2 regions of the Xenophilus sp. genome follow, and region 1 is predicted to be linked to the other one. Evidence: predicted binding sites of a transcription regulator. Region 1 holds the regulator's gene; the other holds the start of a gene.

Evidence for each region. The regulator sigma-54, encoded in region 1, starts transcription at its own class of promoters, with help from an activator protein. The targets are predictions, from matches to a motif close to TGGCANGNAANCTGCTTT.
Region 2: a site for sigma-54 is predicted at 2,151-2,168, ahead of ACIY1X_RS10445 (pilin). Genes of this name have one in related genera too.

The regions. Positions count from the first base shown of each region.
Region 1 is NZ_JBIQNC010000101.1:7,571-15,232, forward strand. It holds gene argS (arginine--tRNA ligase) at 72-1,748, shown strand; gene ACIY1X_RS15520 (SPOR domain-containing protein) at 1,764-2,444, shown strand; gene ACIY1X_RS15525 (thiol:disulfide interchange protein DsbA/DsbL) at 2,515-3,159, shown strand; gene lptA (lipopolysaccharide transport periplasmic protein LptA) at 3,391-4,083, shown strand; gene lptB (LPS export ABC transporter ATP-binding protein) at 4,080-4,871, shown strand; gene ACIY1X_RS15540 (RNA polymerase factor sigma-54) at 4,888-6,462, shown strand; gene map (type I methionyl aminopeptidase) at 6,487-7,233, opposite strand; gene fdxA (ferredoxin FdxA) at 7,345-7,662, opposite strand, start outside.
Region 2 is NZ_JBIQNC010000052.1:3,042-10,703, forward strand. It holds gene ACIY1X_RS10435 (sensor histidine kinase) at 1-592, shown strand, start outside; gene ACIY1X_RS10440 (sigma-54-dependent transcriptional regulator) at 616-1,995, shown strand; gene ACIY1X_RS10445 (pilin) at 2,266-2,685, shown strand; gene ACIY1X_RS10450 (hypothetical protein) at 2,749-4,665, shown strand; gene ACIY1X_RS10455 (ABC transporter ATP-binding protein) at 4,670-6,436, shown strand; gene ACIY1X_RS10460 (glycosyltransferase family 2 protein) at 6,448-7,428, shown strand; gene ACIY1X_RS10465 (hypothetical protein) at 7,470-7,662, shown strand, end outside.

The DNA.
Region 1 (7,662 bases):
ACGTCCACCCTGCCGCATCGGCTGACCTGAGTCCACCCGTCCGGCGAGTTTGCCCCCCATAAAATCCCGCGATGCTTACCGTCAAACAGGACCTGCTGGCCGCCTTGGCCGACGCGCTGGAGGCGCTGTCGCCCGGCGCGGGCGTGCGGGCCGCCTTCGAATCCCCCAAGGTCGCCGCCCACGGAGACCTGGCCTGCACGGCCGCCATGCAGCTGGCCAAGCCCCTCAAGAAGAATCCCCGCCAGCTCGGCGAGGAACTGCGCACGGCCCTGCTGGCTGCGCCCGCCTTCGCGCAGTGGGCCGATGCGATCGAGATCGCCGGCCCGGGCTTCCTCAACATCCGGCTGAAGCCCGCAGCCAAGCAGCAGGTGGTGCGCGAAGTGCTCGAGGCCGGCGAGGCCTTCGGCCGCAAACCGGAGGCGAGCGGCGAGAAGGTGCTGGTCGAGTTCGTCTCCGCCAACCCCACCGGCCCGCTGCACGTGGGCCACGGCCGCCAGGCGGCGCTGGGCGACGCCATCTGCAACCTGCTGGCGACGCAGGGCCGGCCGGTGTGGCGCGAGTTCTACTACAACGACGCCGGCGTGCAGATCCAGACCCTGGCCACCAGCACGCAGCTGCGCGCCAAGGGCTTCAAGCCGGGCGACGCCGAATGGCCCGAGGCCGCCTACAACGGCGAGTACATCCAGGACATCGCGAACGACTTCCTGGCGAAGAAGACGGTGAAGTCCGACGACCGCGAATACACCGCCAGCGGCGACCCGGACGACCTAGACTCGATCCGCCAGTTCGCCGTCGCCTACCTGCGCCACGAGCAGGACCTGGACCTCAAGGCCTTCCAGGTGCGCTTCGACCACTACTACCTCGAATCGAGCCTGTACGCCAGCGGCCGCGTCGAGGCCGCGGTGAAGAAGCTGGTCGCGGCGGGCAAGACCTACGAGCAGGACGGCGCCCTGTGGCTGAAGACCACCGACTACGGCGACGACAAGGACCGCGTCATGCGCAAGCAGGACGGCACGTACACCTACTTCGTGCCCGACGTCGCCTACCACCTCGCCAAGTGGGAGCGCGGCTTCCACCAGGTGGTCAACATCCAGGGCACCGACCACCACGGCACCATCGCGCGCGTGCGCGCCGGGCTGCAGGCGGCGGACGAGGGCATCCCCGAGGGCTACCCGGACTACGTGCTGCACACCATGGTGCGCGTGATGCGCGGCGGCCAGGAGGTCAAGATCAGCAAGCGCGCCGGCAGCTACGTCACGCTGCGCGACCTGATCGAGTGGACCAGCAAGGACGCGGTGCGCTTCTTCCTGCTCAGCCGCAAGCCCGACACCGAATACACCTTCGACGTCGACCTGGCGCTGGCGCAGAACAACGACAACCCGGTCTACTACGTGCAGTACGCCCATGCGCGCATCTGCTCGGTGCTCGACAAGGAGGGCACCGACCCCGCTGCGCTGAAGGGCGTGGACCTCTCGCCCCTGGCGACCGAGGCCGCCCAGCCGCTGATGCTGCTGCTGGCGAAGTACCCCGACATGCTGGCCGCCGCCGCGCGCGACTTCGCGCCGCACGACGTCGCCTTCTACCTGCGCGAGTTGGCCGCGGCCTACCACAGCTACTACGACGCCGAACGCATCCTGGTCGACGACGAAGCCGTGAAGAAAGCCCGCCTCGCCCTCGTCGCCGCCTGTGCGCAGGTGCTGCACAATGGCTTGGCTGTGCTCGGCGTGAGCGCTCCGCGCAAGATGTAGAGAAACATGGGACCCATGAGAAGCAGACAACGAGGGAACACCGTCATCGGCCTGATCGTGGGCCTGGTGCTCGGGCTGGGCATCGCGCTGGGCGTGGCGGTGTACGTCACCAAGGTGCCGGTGCCCTTCCTCGCCAAGAACCAGCCGCGCGGCGCCGAGCAGGACGAGGCCGAGGCGCGCAAGAACCGCGACTGGGACCCCAATTCGCCGCTGGCCGGCAAGCCGCAGGCCCCGCGCACGCCGGCGCCCACCGCCAGCGGCACCGTGGCGCCGCCGGGCGACGCGGCCACGGCGGCGGCCGGCCAGCTCAATTCGCCGGTGCCCGCCCCGGTGGTGGTGGCGCCGGCACGGCCGGCGGCCCCCGCGTCCGGCGACCCGCTCGGCGACTTCGCCCGCTCGCGAGCCGGCGGCGGCGCCGGGACGCAGGTGGCCGCGGCGCCCGAAGCGACGGGGCCGGACCCCTTCGTCTACTTCGTGCAGGCCGGCGCCTTCCGCGGCACCGACGAGGCCGAGGCCCAGCGCGCCAAGCTCTCGCTGATGGGCGTGGAGGCCAAGATCACCGAACGCGAGCAGGCCGGCCGCACCGTCTACCGCGTCCGTGCCGGCCCCTTCAACAAGAAGGACGACGCCGATCGCCTGAAGGACCGGCTGAGCACCGGCGGCTTCGACGCCGCGCTCGTGCGCGTGCAGCGCTGAATGCCCCCCGCCGGGGAACTCCCCGGCCCACGCGCCGCTCTGTCCGCGGCACAGGAGAAACACCTTGACCATGAACCGACGTGACTTTTCGCTCGCCACCGCCGCCGCGGCGGCCCTGATGCCGCTGGCCGGCACCGCCCAGGCCCAGGGCGCCTTCGCCCCCGGCAAGGACTACGTGGTGCTGGGCAAGCCGGCCCCGGTCGATGCGCCGGCGGGCAAGATCGAGGTGGTCGAGTTCTTCTCGTACAACTGCCCGCACTGCGCCGCCTTCGAGCCGCAGTTGGAAGCCTGGGTCAAGAAGCTGCCCGCGAACGTGGTCTTCCGCCGCATCCCCGTGCCCTTCGTGGGCAACGACGTGCAGGCCAAGCAGAAGCTCTACTACACGCTGGAAGCGCTGGGCAAGATCGACGCGTTCCAGATGAAGGTCTTCCAGGCCATCCACCAGGAGCGCCAGCGCCTGTTCGGCGACGAGGCCATCCTCGCCTGGGCCGGCCAGCAGAGCGGCCTGGACGCCAAGCAGTTCGCCGACACCTACAAGTCCTTCAGCGTGGCCGGCAAGGTCAAGCGCGCCACGCAGATGACCGACGCCTACAAGGTGGCCGGCGTGCCGGCGCTGGGCGTGGCCGGCCGCTGGTACGTGGACGGCGAACTGGCCGGTTCGCTCGGCCGTGCGCTGCAGATCACGGATTCCCTCATCGGCCAGGCCAGAAAGTGAACCACCCCCAGTCTTCGCGGACTTCGTTCCGCTTCGCCAACCCCCTCGAGGGGGCACACGCGACGGCCCGGCGGAGCCGGTTCCGTGCGTGTTCCCGCATGGCCTGCTCCGCGGCCTCCTGATTGGCGGCAACGCCCCTGCCCAAAGCCCGCGCCCGCGGGCTTTTGTCCTTGAGGGCCGTCCGTTCCGCGAAAGGTCGCGGCATACAATGCCAGCAAGTTTCGTGCCTTTATGACATTCCCCTTGATGCACCTCCCCGCCGCCTCCTTCCGCCGCCTGGCCCGCCTGCTGTTCCTGGGCACGGCCCTGGCCCTGGCCGGCGGCGCCGTCCAGGCCGAGAAGGCCGACCGCACCAAGCCGATGAACATCGAGGCCGACAACATGCGCTACGACGACCTCAAGCAGACCAGCGTGTTCACGGGCAGGGTGGTCGTCACCAAGGGCACCATCATCATCCGCGGCGCCCGCATCGACGTGCGGCAGGACCCGGACGGCTACCAGTACGGCGTGGTCACCGCCGCGCCCGGCCAGCGCGCTTACTACAAGCAGAAGCGCGACGCCGGCACCGACGAGTGGATCGAGGGCGAATCGGAGGTCATCGAGTACGACGGCCGCGCCGACAACGTGAAGTTCATCCGCCGCGCCGTCATGCGCCGGCTGGTCGGCGCCAGGGTCAACGACGAGACCACCGGCCCGCTGATCGTCTACGACCAGAGCAACGACACCTTCACCGTCAACGGCGCGCCGCTGCCGCCGGACGCCAGCGTCTCCGCCGGCCAGCCCGGCGGCCGGGTGCGCGCGATCCTGACGCCGCGCGCGGCCAGTGAGCCCGGCAAGGGGGCGCCGGCCGCCCCCGCCGCGCCCGAGGGCGAACGGGGCCTGCGCCCCAGCACCACCCTGGACGGCCAGGGGGCGCGCCCGTGATCGAGGCCGCCAACCCCGCGGCCGAGTCCGCCCCCGGCAGCCGGCTGGAGGCGCGCGGCCTGCAGAAGAGCTACGGCAGCCGCCGGGTGGTGCGCGACGTCTCGCTGGACGTGCGCAAGGGCGAGGTGGTCGGCCTGCTGGGCCCCAACGGCGCCGGCAAGACCACCTCCTTCTACATGATCGTCGGGCTGGTGCGCGCCGACGCCGGCGACATCAGCATCGACGGCGAGCAGATCGCCCACATGCCCATCCACCGCCGCGCGCGCATGGGCCTGTCGTACCTGCCGCAGGAGGCCTCGATCTTCCGCAAGCTCAATGTCGAGGACAACGTGCGCGCCGTGCTGGAGTTGCAGCGCGAGCCCGACGCGAACGGCCGCATGGTGCCGCTGTCGAAGGCGCGCATGGACGAGCGCCTGACCGAGTTGCTGACCGACCTGCGCGTGGACCACCTGCGCGATTCGCCGGCGCTGGCCCTGTCGGGCGGCGAGCGGCGCCGGGTGGAGATCGCCCGCGCCCTGGCCACCCAGCCGCGCTTCATCCTGCTGGACGAGCCCTTCGCCGGCATCGACCCGATCGCGGTGATCGAGATCCAGCGCATCATCAGCTTCCTCAAGGAGCGCGGCATCGGCGTGCTCATCACCGACCACAACGTGCGTGAGACGCTGGGCATCTGCGACCACGCCTACATCATCAGCGACGGGCATGTGCTGGCACAAGGCACGCCATCGGAGATCGTCGACAACGTCGAAGTGCGCCGCGTGTACCTGGGCGAGCACTTCCGCATGTGAACGAGGACCGCACGGCATGAAGCAGGGCCTGTCGCTGCGGGTTTCGCAGCACCTGGCGCTCACGCCGCAGCTGCAGCAGTCGATCCGCCTGCTGCAGTTGTCCACCCTGGAGCTGGCGCAGGAGGTCGAGCAGATGCTCGACGACAACCCCTTCCTGGAGCGCCAGACCGAGGAGGCGCAGCGCGAGGAGTTCGGCCTGGACAGCGCCGACGCGCCGCAGCCGCGCGAGGAGCGCGAGGACGCCGAGCCGTCCCTCGCCGTGCCGGGGTCCGACGGCGCCGTCGCCGGCGGCGATGCCGACGCGCCCGTGGCCGATGCCGTCGACGCCGAGCCCGACTGGGAGGGCGACGGCAGCGTCGACCTGGCGCCCGACGACAGCGAGTGGGGCGGCGACGCGCCGCCGCGCAGCAGCGGCAGCGGCGACGACGACGAGCGCGCCGACGCCACCGAGCTGGCGCGCAGCCACGAGTCGCTGCAGGAGCACCTGCACCGCCAAGCGCTGTCCCTGCGACTGTCGCCGGAGGACTCGGCCGCGCTGCGCTTCCTGATCGAGTCGCTCGACGACGACGGCTACCTGGAGGACTCGCTGCCCGCCCTGGCCTCGGCGCTGGCCGGCGACGACAACGACCAGTTCGACGAGCTGGTGCACCACTTCCAGGTCGCGCTGGGCCTGCTGCAGAGCCTGGAGCCGGTGGGCGTGGGCGCGCGCGACCTGGGCGAGTGCCTGGCCATCCAGCTGCGCGCCGGCGCCGCCGACGACGAGGGCGACGAGGACGCGATGGAGGTGCGCAAGATCGCGCTGGCCATCTGCAAGCAGCCGATGGAGCTGCTGGCGCGGCGCGACTTCCGCCGCCTGGCCGCGCTCACCCGCGGCAGCGAGGACGAGGTGCGCCAGGCGATGCAGCTCATCGCCAGGCTGGAGCCCAAGCCGGGCCGGCGCTTCGTCGACGTCGAGCGCAACGTCATCGTGCCCGACGTCATCGTCACCCGCAGCGGCCGCGGCGCGAACATGAAGCTGCGCGTGCAGCTCAACCCCGACGTGATGCCGCGCCTGCGCGTGCACGACATCTACGCCGGCGCGCTGAAGGCGCACAAGGGCGAGGGCGGTCAGGCGCTGTCGCAGCGGCTGCAGGAGGCGCGCTGGTTCATCAAGAACATCCAGCAGCGCTTCGACACCATCCTGCGCGTGTCCAACGCCATCGTCGAGCGGCAGAAGAACTTCTTCGTGCACGGCGAGCTGGCGATGCGCCCGCTGGTGCTGCGCGAGATCGCCGACGAGCTGGGCCTGCACGAGTCCACCATCAGCCGCGTGACCACCGCCAAGTACATGGCCACGCCCTTCGGCACGGTGGAGCTGAAGTACTTCTTCGGCTCGGCCCTGGGCACCGAGACCGGCGGCAACGCCTCCAGCACCGCGGTGCGCGCCCTCATCAAGCAGTTCGTCGGCGCCGAAAGCGCCAAGAAGCCGCTGTCGGACAGCCAGATCTCCGAGATGCTCAAGGAGCAGGGCATCGAGTGCGCGCGCCGCACCGTCGCCAAGTACCGCGAGGCGCTGCGCATCGCGCCGGCGAACCTGCGCAAGGCGCTGTAGGGCCTGCCCTCCGCCCGCGCGCCGTCAGTGCTGCGTGACGACGATGGGCGCGCCCTTCGTGATGATCATCGTGTGCTCGTACTGCGCGGACAGGTTCCCGCGGGCGCCGGCCAGCGTCCAGCCGTCGGAGGTCTCGGTGACGGTGCGGCTCTTGGTCGACAGGAAGGGCTCGATGGTGATGACCATGCCTTCCTGCAGGATGCGCCGGTCCGCGGGGTCGAAGTAGCCGGCGATGTGGTCCGGCGCCTCGTGCAGTGCGCGCCCGACGCCGTGGCTTCCGAGGTTCTCGATGACCTTGAAGCCGTACGCCTTCGCGGTGCGCTCGATGGCCCCGCCGATGCCGTTGACCGGCTGCCCCGCCCGGGCACGCTTCATGGCCTCGGCGAGCGCCGCGCGGGTAGCGTGGCACAGGCGCGTCTTCTGCGCCGTGGAGGGCGGCACGACGGTGGTTCCGCCGGTGTCGGCGAAATAGCCGCCGAGTTCCGCAGACACGTCGACGTTCAGGACGTCGCCGGCCCGGATGACCCGGTCCCCGGGAATGCCGTGCGCCGCCTGCTCGTTGATGCTGATGCACGTCGCGGCCGGGAAGCCGTAGGTCAGCCTCGGCGCCGACTGCGCGCCGTGCTCCTCCAGGAGCCGTTCGCCGAGCCGGTCGAGTTCGCGGGTGGTCATGCCGGGTTCCGCGGCATCGAGCATCCGCTGCAGCGTCAGCGAGACGATCCTGCCGATGCGTTTCAGTGCGACGACGTCGTCTTGGGTTTCGATGGTCATGAAGGGTCCTGTTGCGTCGGGGCCGATTCTGACCCGATGCCGGCGCCGTGAAAACAGCGCCGCCGGGCCGAGGTCGAAGCTCGCGCCCGGCGGCGGCTGGAATGGGACGCCTCAGCCTTCGTCCAGCAGATGGCGCTTGTCGGCCACGTCGGCCCAGGCGTCGGCATCGGGCAGGGCCCCGTGGCCGCGGACGATCAACGGCCAGACCTTGGCGAGCCGCGCGTTCAGCGGCAGGAAGTCGCGCTGGTCCGGCGGCGTGTCCTCGTCGAAGAAGATCGCGTGCACCGGGCACTCGGGCACGCACAGGGCGCAGTCGATGCAGTCGTCGGGGTCGATCGCCAGCATGTTCGGCCCCTCGCGGAAGGCGTCGACGGGGCAGACCTCGACGCAGTCCGTGTACTTGCAGCGGATGCAGGCCTCGGTGACGAC
Region 2 (7,662 bases), on a different contig from region 1:
CCTGCAGGAATCAGAGGACATCGGCGAAGCCGACCAGCGCCTGCTGCAGATCATCCACGCCCAGTGCCAGCGCACCAACGGCATCGTCGAAAGCGTGCTCGGCCTGGCCCGGCGCGAGCGCGCCAGCGCCGAGCACCTGGACCTGGCGCAGTTCGCGCGGCGCGTGGTCGACGACTTCCGCCAGGTGCTGCCCGCGGAGTCGGGCCGGATCGAAGTGACCGGGCATCCGCAGGTGCCGGCGCTGGTCGACCCGCGGCACCTGCAGCAGGTGCTCACGGTGCTGCTGCAGAACGCGCTGACCCATGGCCACTACCCCGGCGATCCCGCCGACGTCACCCTCGACATCCACCTGGCGGCCGGGCGGCCGACCATGGACGTGCGGGACCAGGGGCCCGGCATCCCGGAGGAATTGCGCGAGAGGCTGTTCCGCCCGTTCTTCACCACCTCCGAGCACGGCACCGGCCTGGGCCTGTACATCGCCCGCGAGCTGTGTCGCGCCAACGAAGCCACGCTCGAGTACGTGAACCTGGCCGACGGCACGAGCTGTTTCCGTATCGTCCTGCCCGAGCCGCGGGCGATGCTGCCGGCGTAAGCCCGATCCGTTAAGGTTGGCCCATGAGTGACGCCCCCCGCAGCCCCGCCAGTGCCCTGATCGTCGACGACGAACAGGACATCCGCGAACTGCTGGTGCTGACCCTCGGGCGGATGGGCCTGCGCACCGACACCGCTGCCTCGCTGGCCGCGGCACGCGCCCAGCTCGCCGCGCACCACTACGACCTGTGCCTGACCGACATGCGCCTGCCGGACGGCTCGGGCATCGACCTGGTCGCCGAGATCAGCGCCAACCACCCCGACACGCCCACCGCGATGATCACCGCCTACGGCAACGTCGAGGCCGCGGTGGAGGCGCTGAAGGCCGGCGCCTTCGACTTCGTCAACAAGCCGGTGGACATCCACGTGCTGCGCCGGCTGGTGAGCCATGCGCTCGACCTGGGCCAGCGCCGGCGCGAGGCGCCGGCCGGGCTGGCGCGGCTGCGCGGCGACTCCGCGGCGATGCAGGCGCTGCGCGCCACCGTGGCCAAGGTCGCGCGCAGCCAGGCGCCGATCGCGATCACCGGCGAATCCGGCGTCGGCAAGGAACTGGTGGCGCGCACCATCCACGCCGAGGGTGGGCGCGCCAAGGGCCCGTTCGTGCCGGTCAACTGCGGCGCGATCCCGGCCGAGCTGATGGAGAGCGAATTCTTCGGCCACCGCAAGGGCAGCTTCACCGGTGCCCACGCCGACAAGGCCGGCCTGTTCCAGGCCGCCGACGGCGGCACCCTGTTCCTGGACGAAATCGCCGAGCTGCCGCTGCCGATGCAGGTGAAGCTGCTGCGCGCGATCCAGGAAAAGTCGGTGCGGCCGGTGGGCGCGCACGCCGAGGTCCCGGTGGACGTGCGCATCCTCAGCGCCACCCACAAGGACCTGGCCGCGCTGGTGGCCGACGGCAGCTTCCGCCACGACCTCTACTACCGCATCAACGTGATCGGCCTGCGGGTGCCGCCGCTGCGCGAGCGCCGCGAGGACCTGCCGCAGCTGGCCGAGGACGTGCTCGCGCGCCTCGCGCAGGAGCAGGGCCGGGCCGTGCCGGCGCGCCTGGGCGAGGACGCGCTGGCCGCGCTGCTCGCCTACCCCTTCCCGGGCAACGTGCGCGAGCTGGAGAACATCCTGGAGCGCGCCCTGGCCATGGCCGAGGGCGACGTGATCACCGCGGCCGACTTGGCGCTGCCGCAGGGGGGCGCCGCACCCGGGCCGGCCGCGCCGGCGGCAACGCCCCCGGGCATCACCGCGGCCCCCGTCGGCGCGCCGCTGCCGGACTACATCGAGGACCTGGAGCGCAAGGCCATCGAGGAGGCGCTGCAGGCCAACCGCTACAACAAGACCAAGACCGCGGCCGCGCTGGGCATCACCTTCCGCGCGCTGCGCTACAAGCTCAAGAAGCTGGGGATCGACTGAGCCGGGCCGGCCAGGCCAAATGTGACGCTGCGCGTCACTTCCGCCGGCGAGGACTGACGTTTCGCGTCACTTTCTGCCCGGCGCGCGGGCGACGGCCCGGGGCGATCCGTGACCGGCCCCGCAGTTCCATGAATTGGGCCCCACAAGCGGCCCGTTGGCACGCAATATGCATGCGTAGTCGGGTGCACGTGCAGGACATTGCACGGCGACCGACGGACCGGGCAACCGGCCATGTGGGCACGTGAAACCAAACCTCCGAGGGGAGACACCATGAAGAAGTTGCAGCAGGGCTTCACCCTGATCGAGCTGATGATCGTGATCGCGATCCTCGGCATCCTGATGGCGATTGCCATCCCGGCGTACCAGGACTACACCGTCCGCGCGAAGGTGTCCGAGGGCATCATGATGGCTGCGCCGGCGAAGCTGGCCGTGGCCGAGACGCTGTCGTCGTCGGCGACCATGCCGGACAGCAACGCCGAGGCCGGCTACTCGTTCCCGGGCGCCACGACCTATGTCTCGAAGGTGGAGATCGGCACGGGCGGCATCATCACCGTCAGCACGAAGAACACCGGCGCTCCGACGGACTTCGACATCACGCTCACCCCGACCAACATCGGCGGCGGCCAGCTGACCTGGACCTGCTCGGCGGCCGGCAACGAGAAGTACGTGCCGTCCTCCTGCCGTAACTGATCGATTCCCGTACCATAAGCCCCGGCTCGATGCCGGGGCTTTTTTTTGGGGAGCAGGCCTGACATGCGCTTCTGGTTCGTCACCGCGGCGCTGCTGGTCGCCGCGCTTTGCTACCTCCCTGGACTGGCGGGTCCGCTCGTCCTCGACGACATCGCCAACCTCGAGCCGCTGATCCGCTGGATGCGAGGCACCATCGGAACCGCGGAAGTCATCTTCGGCAACGCCTCCGGGCAATTCGGGCGTTCCATTTCGATGGCCAGCTTCCTGGCCAACGCCGCGACGTCGGGCGACAGCGTCTTCGCGATGAAGCTCACCAACCTCGCGATCCACCTGGCGAATGGCGCCTGCGTGTTCGCGCTGTTCAAGGCGCTGGCCAGGGCGACGGCGCGCGACGAAGCGCCCCCTGCGCGATGGCTGCCGGCGGTGGCCGCGGCGGCCTGGCTGTTGCATCCGCTGCTGGTCAGCACCGTGCTGTACGTCGTGCAGCGCATGGCGCTGCTGTCGGCGTTCTTCATGCTGCTGGGGATGCTCGCGTACCTGCATGGCCGGTTCGCACTGCGCGACGGCGACCGGAAGCGCGCCACCGCCCTGCTCGCACTGACGGTGCCGGCATGCACCGTGCTGGCGGCGCTCTCCAAGGAGAACGGGGTGCTCGTCCCCGCCCTGTGTGGCGTGCTCGAGTGGTTCGCGTTCGCGCCGGCCGCCGGCGCCAGGCGCACGCGGCCCTCCAGCGCCTTCGTGCTGGCCACGCTGGCGCTGCCGGCGCTGGTCGCGCTCGGGCTCGTGCTCGCCGGAGAACCGCACGTGGTCGGCGGCTACGCGAACCGCAGCTTCACGCTCACCGAGCGGCTCCTGACGCAGCCGCGGGCGCTTTGGGACTACGTCGGCGCCTTCCTGATGCCCATCGGGCCGCGACTGGGCCTTTACCACGACGATTTCCCGATTTCGCACGGGCTGCTCGACCCGCCGGGAACCCTGGTGGCGATCCTCGGCTGGGCCGCGGCGATCGTGCTGGCCTGGCGGGTGCGCCGCACGATCCCGGCGGTACCGATCGGCCTCGGGATCTTCCTGGTCGGCCAGGCGCTCGAGTCCAGCGTGTTCCCGTTGCTGATGTACTTCGAGCACCGCGTGTACCTGCCCACCGCGGGCCTGGCGTGGGCGCTCGCCGGCCTCATCGCGCATGCGACGCGGGGGCTGCCGGACCGCGTGGAAAACGGCGCAAGGCTCCTTGGCCTGGTGTGCGCGGCGATCCTGGCCGTGCTGGCGTTCGCGACGTTCGCGCGGGCCACCGTCTGGCGCAGCCAGGCCACGATCCTCGCCCAGGCGCTGACGACCCACCCCGACTCGCGCTGGCTCCGCATGGACCTGATCGCGCAGGCGATGGCGCAGCAGCCGCCGCGCCGCGAGGAAGCCCTCGCCCACGCGGAGCACCTGCTGCAGCGCCCCGACCCGCTCGACCGCAGGTTTGGCGCGCTGATGGCGCTGTCCATCGAATGCCTCGGCGACGCCCCGGTGGAAAGGGAACGCATCGTGCAGGTCTTCGGTGGCGCACCCCGCGCGATCGAGCCTGACTTGCTGGTCGGTTACGAGCAGTTCGCCGAACGCAACCTGCAGAAGCCCTGCCCGGGCTTCCCGCCCGCGGCCAACGCAGCCGCGATGGCGGCGATGCTGGACCGCGTCCAGCTGCCCGCGGGCGACCGCAGCGTGTGGCGCCTGCGCTTCAAGGCCGCGAAGCTCCTCTGGTTCGCGGGCGACCCGCAGGCGGCGCTGGCGCAAGCGAAGCTGGCGTATGCTCCGGGCACGAGCGATCCGGCGGTGGGGATGATGATCGTGGGACTGTTGTTGCAATTGGGAAATCAGGCGGAGGCCAGATCCTTCTTGGATCGCGCTGCTCTACGCATCCCCATCACCGATGTGGCTGGACAACGCCTCGTCTCACAGTACCGAGCACAGCTCGCGCAGGGCCATTCTTCGCATTAGAGCGATGTTGCGCAACTTCGCCAGGATCTGGGGACTGTTTACGCCTGCAGAAAAGCGCAAGGCTTCATGGATGCTGGCGATGGTCGTCTTAATGGCTATTGCCGAAACGATCGGCGTGTTGTCGATCATGCCTTTCCTGACCGTGGTGGCAAACCCAGCGGTCCTACATGAAAATCCGCTGCTCCTTTCGGTATATGACCGGATAGGGTTGTCCAACGAACGTGGATTCATCTTGTTCCTCGGCGCCATCTCCATCGGCGTCGTAGTCGCGTCTTCCTGCTTCAAGACGATCACGCTGCACGCCCTGAACAGGTTTGTCCACCTCGAGCGACACTCGCTCAGTTCCAGGTTGTTGGCGCGCTATCTACACCAGCCATACGAATTCTTCCTGGAACGGAATCCGTCCACCCTCGCAAAGAATGTCCTCTCCGAGGCCGATCAGCTTTTGTTCGAACTGATCCAGCCACTTTCACAGCTGATCGCCCAAGGCAGCATCGTGTTCGCGATGTCTCTGCTCATCTTCAGCTACGACCCTGTGACAGCCCTCTGCATCGTCGCCACTCTGGCAGCCCTTTACGGCGCCATCTATGGCTTGGTGCGCACGCGGCTGGCCCGAATCGGCAAAGAACGTCAGGCCGCCAATGCCGAGCGCTACAAGGCAACCAACGAAGCACTTGGTGGCATCAAGGACGTGAAGGTCACAAGCGCCGACGAAGCATATTTGGGCAAATTCGACGCTGCCTCGCGTCAATATTCACGGCACATGGCGACCAGCGATACCCTTGCCCAATCGCCGCTGTATCTCGTAGAGGCGACGGGTTACAGCATTTTGATCATTGTCACCCTTTTTCTGCGTCTTCGATCGGAGGAACTGACGCAGGTTCTCCCCGCGCTCGGCCTATATGGATTCGCGGCATATCGATTACTGCCAGCCGCGCAAGTCATGTACCGTGGCATTGCAAAGCTTAAGGTTTCGTCGGCAGCGCTCGACAGCATCCATCGTGACTTGACGCTACCATTTGGACCTCAGTACAAGGAAGATCACAAGTTGGAACTGCGCAAGGAAGTGCGCCTGACCAACGTTCGATACGCTTATCCGTCGCGGCCGGAACGACCAATTATCGATGGCTTGGAGCTGACCCTTCCAGCGCACGCAAGCATTGGCATTACTGGCAGGAGTGGCGCGGGGAAGAGCACGCTCATGGATCTGCTCCTGGGTTTGCTATCTCCCACATCCGGCACCATCAGCGTCGATGGCATAGCGCTTGACCCGAACAACATCATCGCCTGGCAGCGGACGATTGGCTACGTGCCGCAGCACATCTTTCTGGCGGATGCGAGCGTCGCTGAGAACATTGCGTTTGGCGTACCTCGCGATGATATAGACATGCAGGCCGTCGAGCGCGCAGCGCGCGCTGCCCAGATCCATGAATTCGTCGTAAGCGAGCTACCTTTTGGCTACGATACAAAGGTTGGCGACAGGGGGATTAGGCTTTCCGGCGGACAGCGCCAGCGAGTAGGGATCGCTCGGGCACTGTATCGGGATCCGTCCGTGTTGCTACTCGATGAGGCAACCAGCGCCCTCGATGCAGAAACCGAAGCTGCCTTGAACAAAGCGGTGCGCAGCCTCGCCCCGCTGAAGACTGTGATTGCCATCACCCACCGGGAAGCGTCGATCAACGATTTCGATATGAAAGTCACCTTCCTAGCCAACGGCCGAATTGAGGTGGTTCGCAGGCCCAGCCTTTCGCACCCCACCAGCCGCCAGTGAGCTCAAAATCGATGCATCGCGTCTCCGTAATCCTTCCGGCGTACAACGCCGAACGTCACATCGAGGAGGCGGTGGAAAGCATCCTCTCCCAAACATTTGACGATTTTGAGTTGATTGCGATCGACGATGGCTCCACTGATGCCACGCGGGCGATCCTGGAGAAAATTGCCCGGCGTGATGCCCGGGTCCGCCTAGTAAGTAGGCCAAACAAAGGGCTGGTGGCAACACTTAACGAAGGCTTGTTGCTGTCGCGCGGCGAATACATTGCACGCATGGATGCGGATGACGTTTCACACCCGGAAAGGTTGCGCCTGCAGGTCGAGTACTTGGACTCCAACCATGACGTTGTCTTGCTGGGAGTGCGTACCTATCCGACTCGCCGAATGAAGTGGCGCTACGTTGGTAGGTCCAACCCGCGCTACTGTTCTTGGGGCCTCACTTTCAGGAACAAGATCGGGCACCCCGGGGTCATGTTCCGCTCCGAACTCATTAGGGTCCACGGTCTCAGGTACCGGGAGGATTACCTATATGCCGAGGACTTCAAGCTTTGGTGTGAGATGCTCGACTTCGGAAAGGCGCATGTATTACCCCAGAAGCTGCTCTTCTACCGGCAACATGAAGGATCGATTTCCAGGCAGAACGCCCTTTCCCAGCTGCGGGTTGACCGGAAGATCGTGTCTGAGAACCTCCGCAGGGTGTTTCGCGTAGACATGTCGGACATTATTGATGCCCCATCCAGGATATGGATCCGCGCGATGTCGGAGCGCGTTTTCAGATCGCCTGCTTTTCATGCACTACCCCAAGAAGACAAGCTGGCGATCCACCAAACCTATCAGGACTTCTGCGTGATATATGGGGTGGGCGCGTTGATGGACTACGCGCGCGTCGTTGGTCCTGCTCGCTTGGCGCATTCAGGAATTTTTCTGCCGTCGGTCATTTATCGCGCCGCGAAGCATTCCGTATTCCCTAAGCCGCAGATGCATCTACTTTGATCTCGAAACTCTCCTCGGTATACAGACGGGCGATCTTCCACATGGAAGACAGCCAGTATGTCCTCATCATTGGGCATATGCGGTCATATTCGTCGCTGTTGGCGCACATCCTAGGCAGCCATCCCATGGTTTCCGGCTATGTCGAACTGCAACTCGATTATGCCAAGACTTCCGATCTCATTAGATTGAAACGCCGTGCTATGGCCCTTGCGGGGAAGGCGCCGTACTACCTGG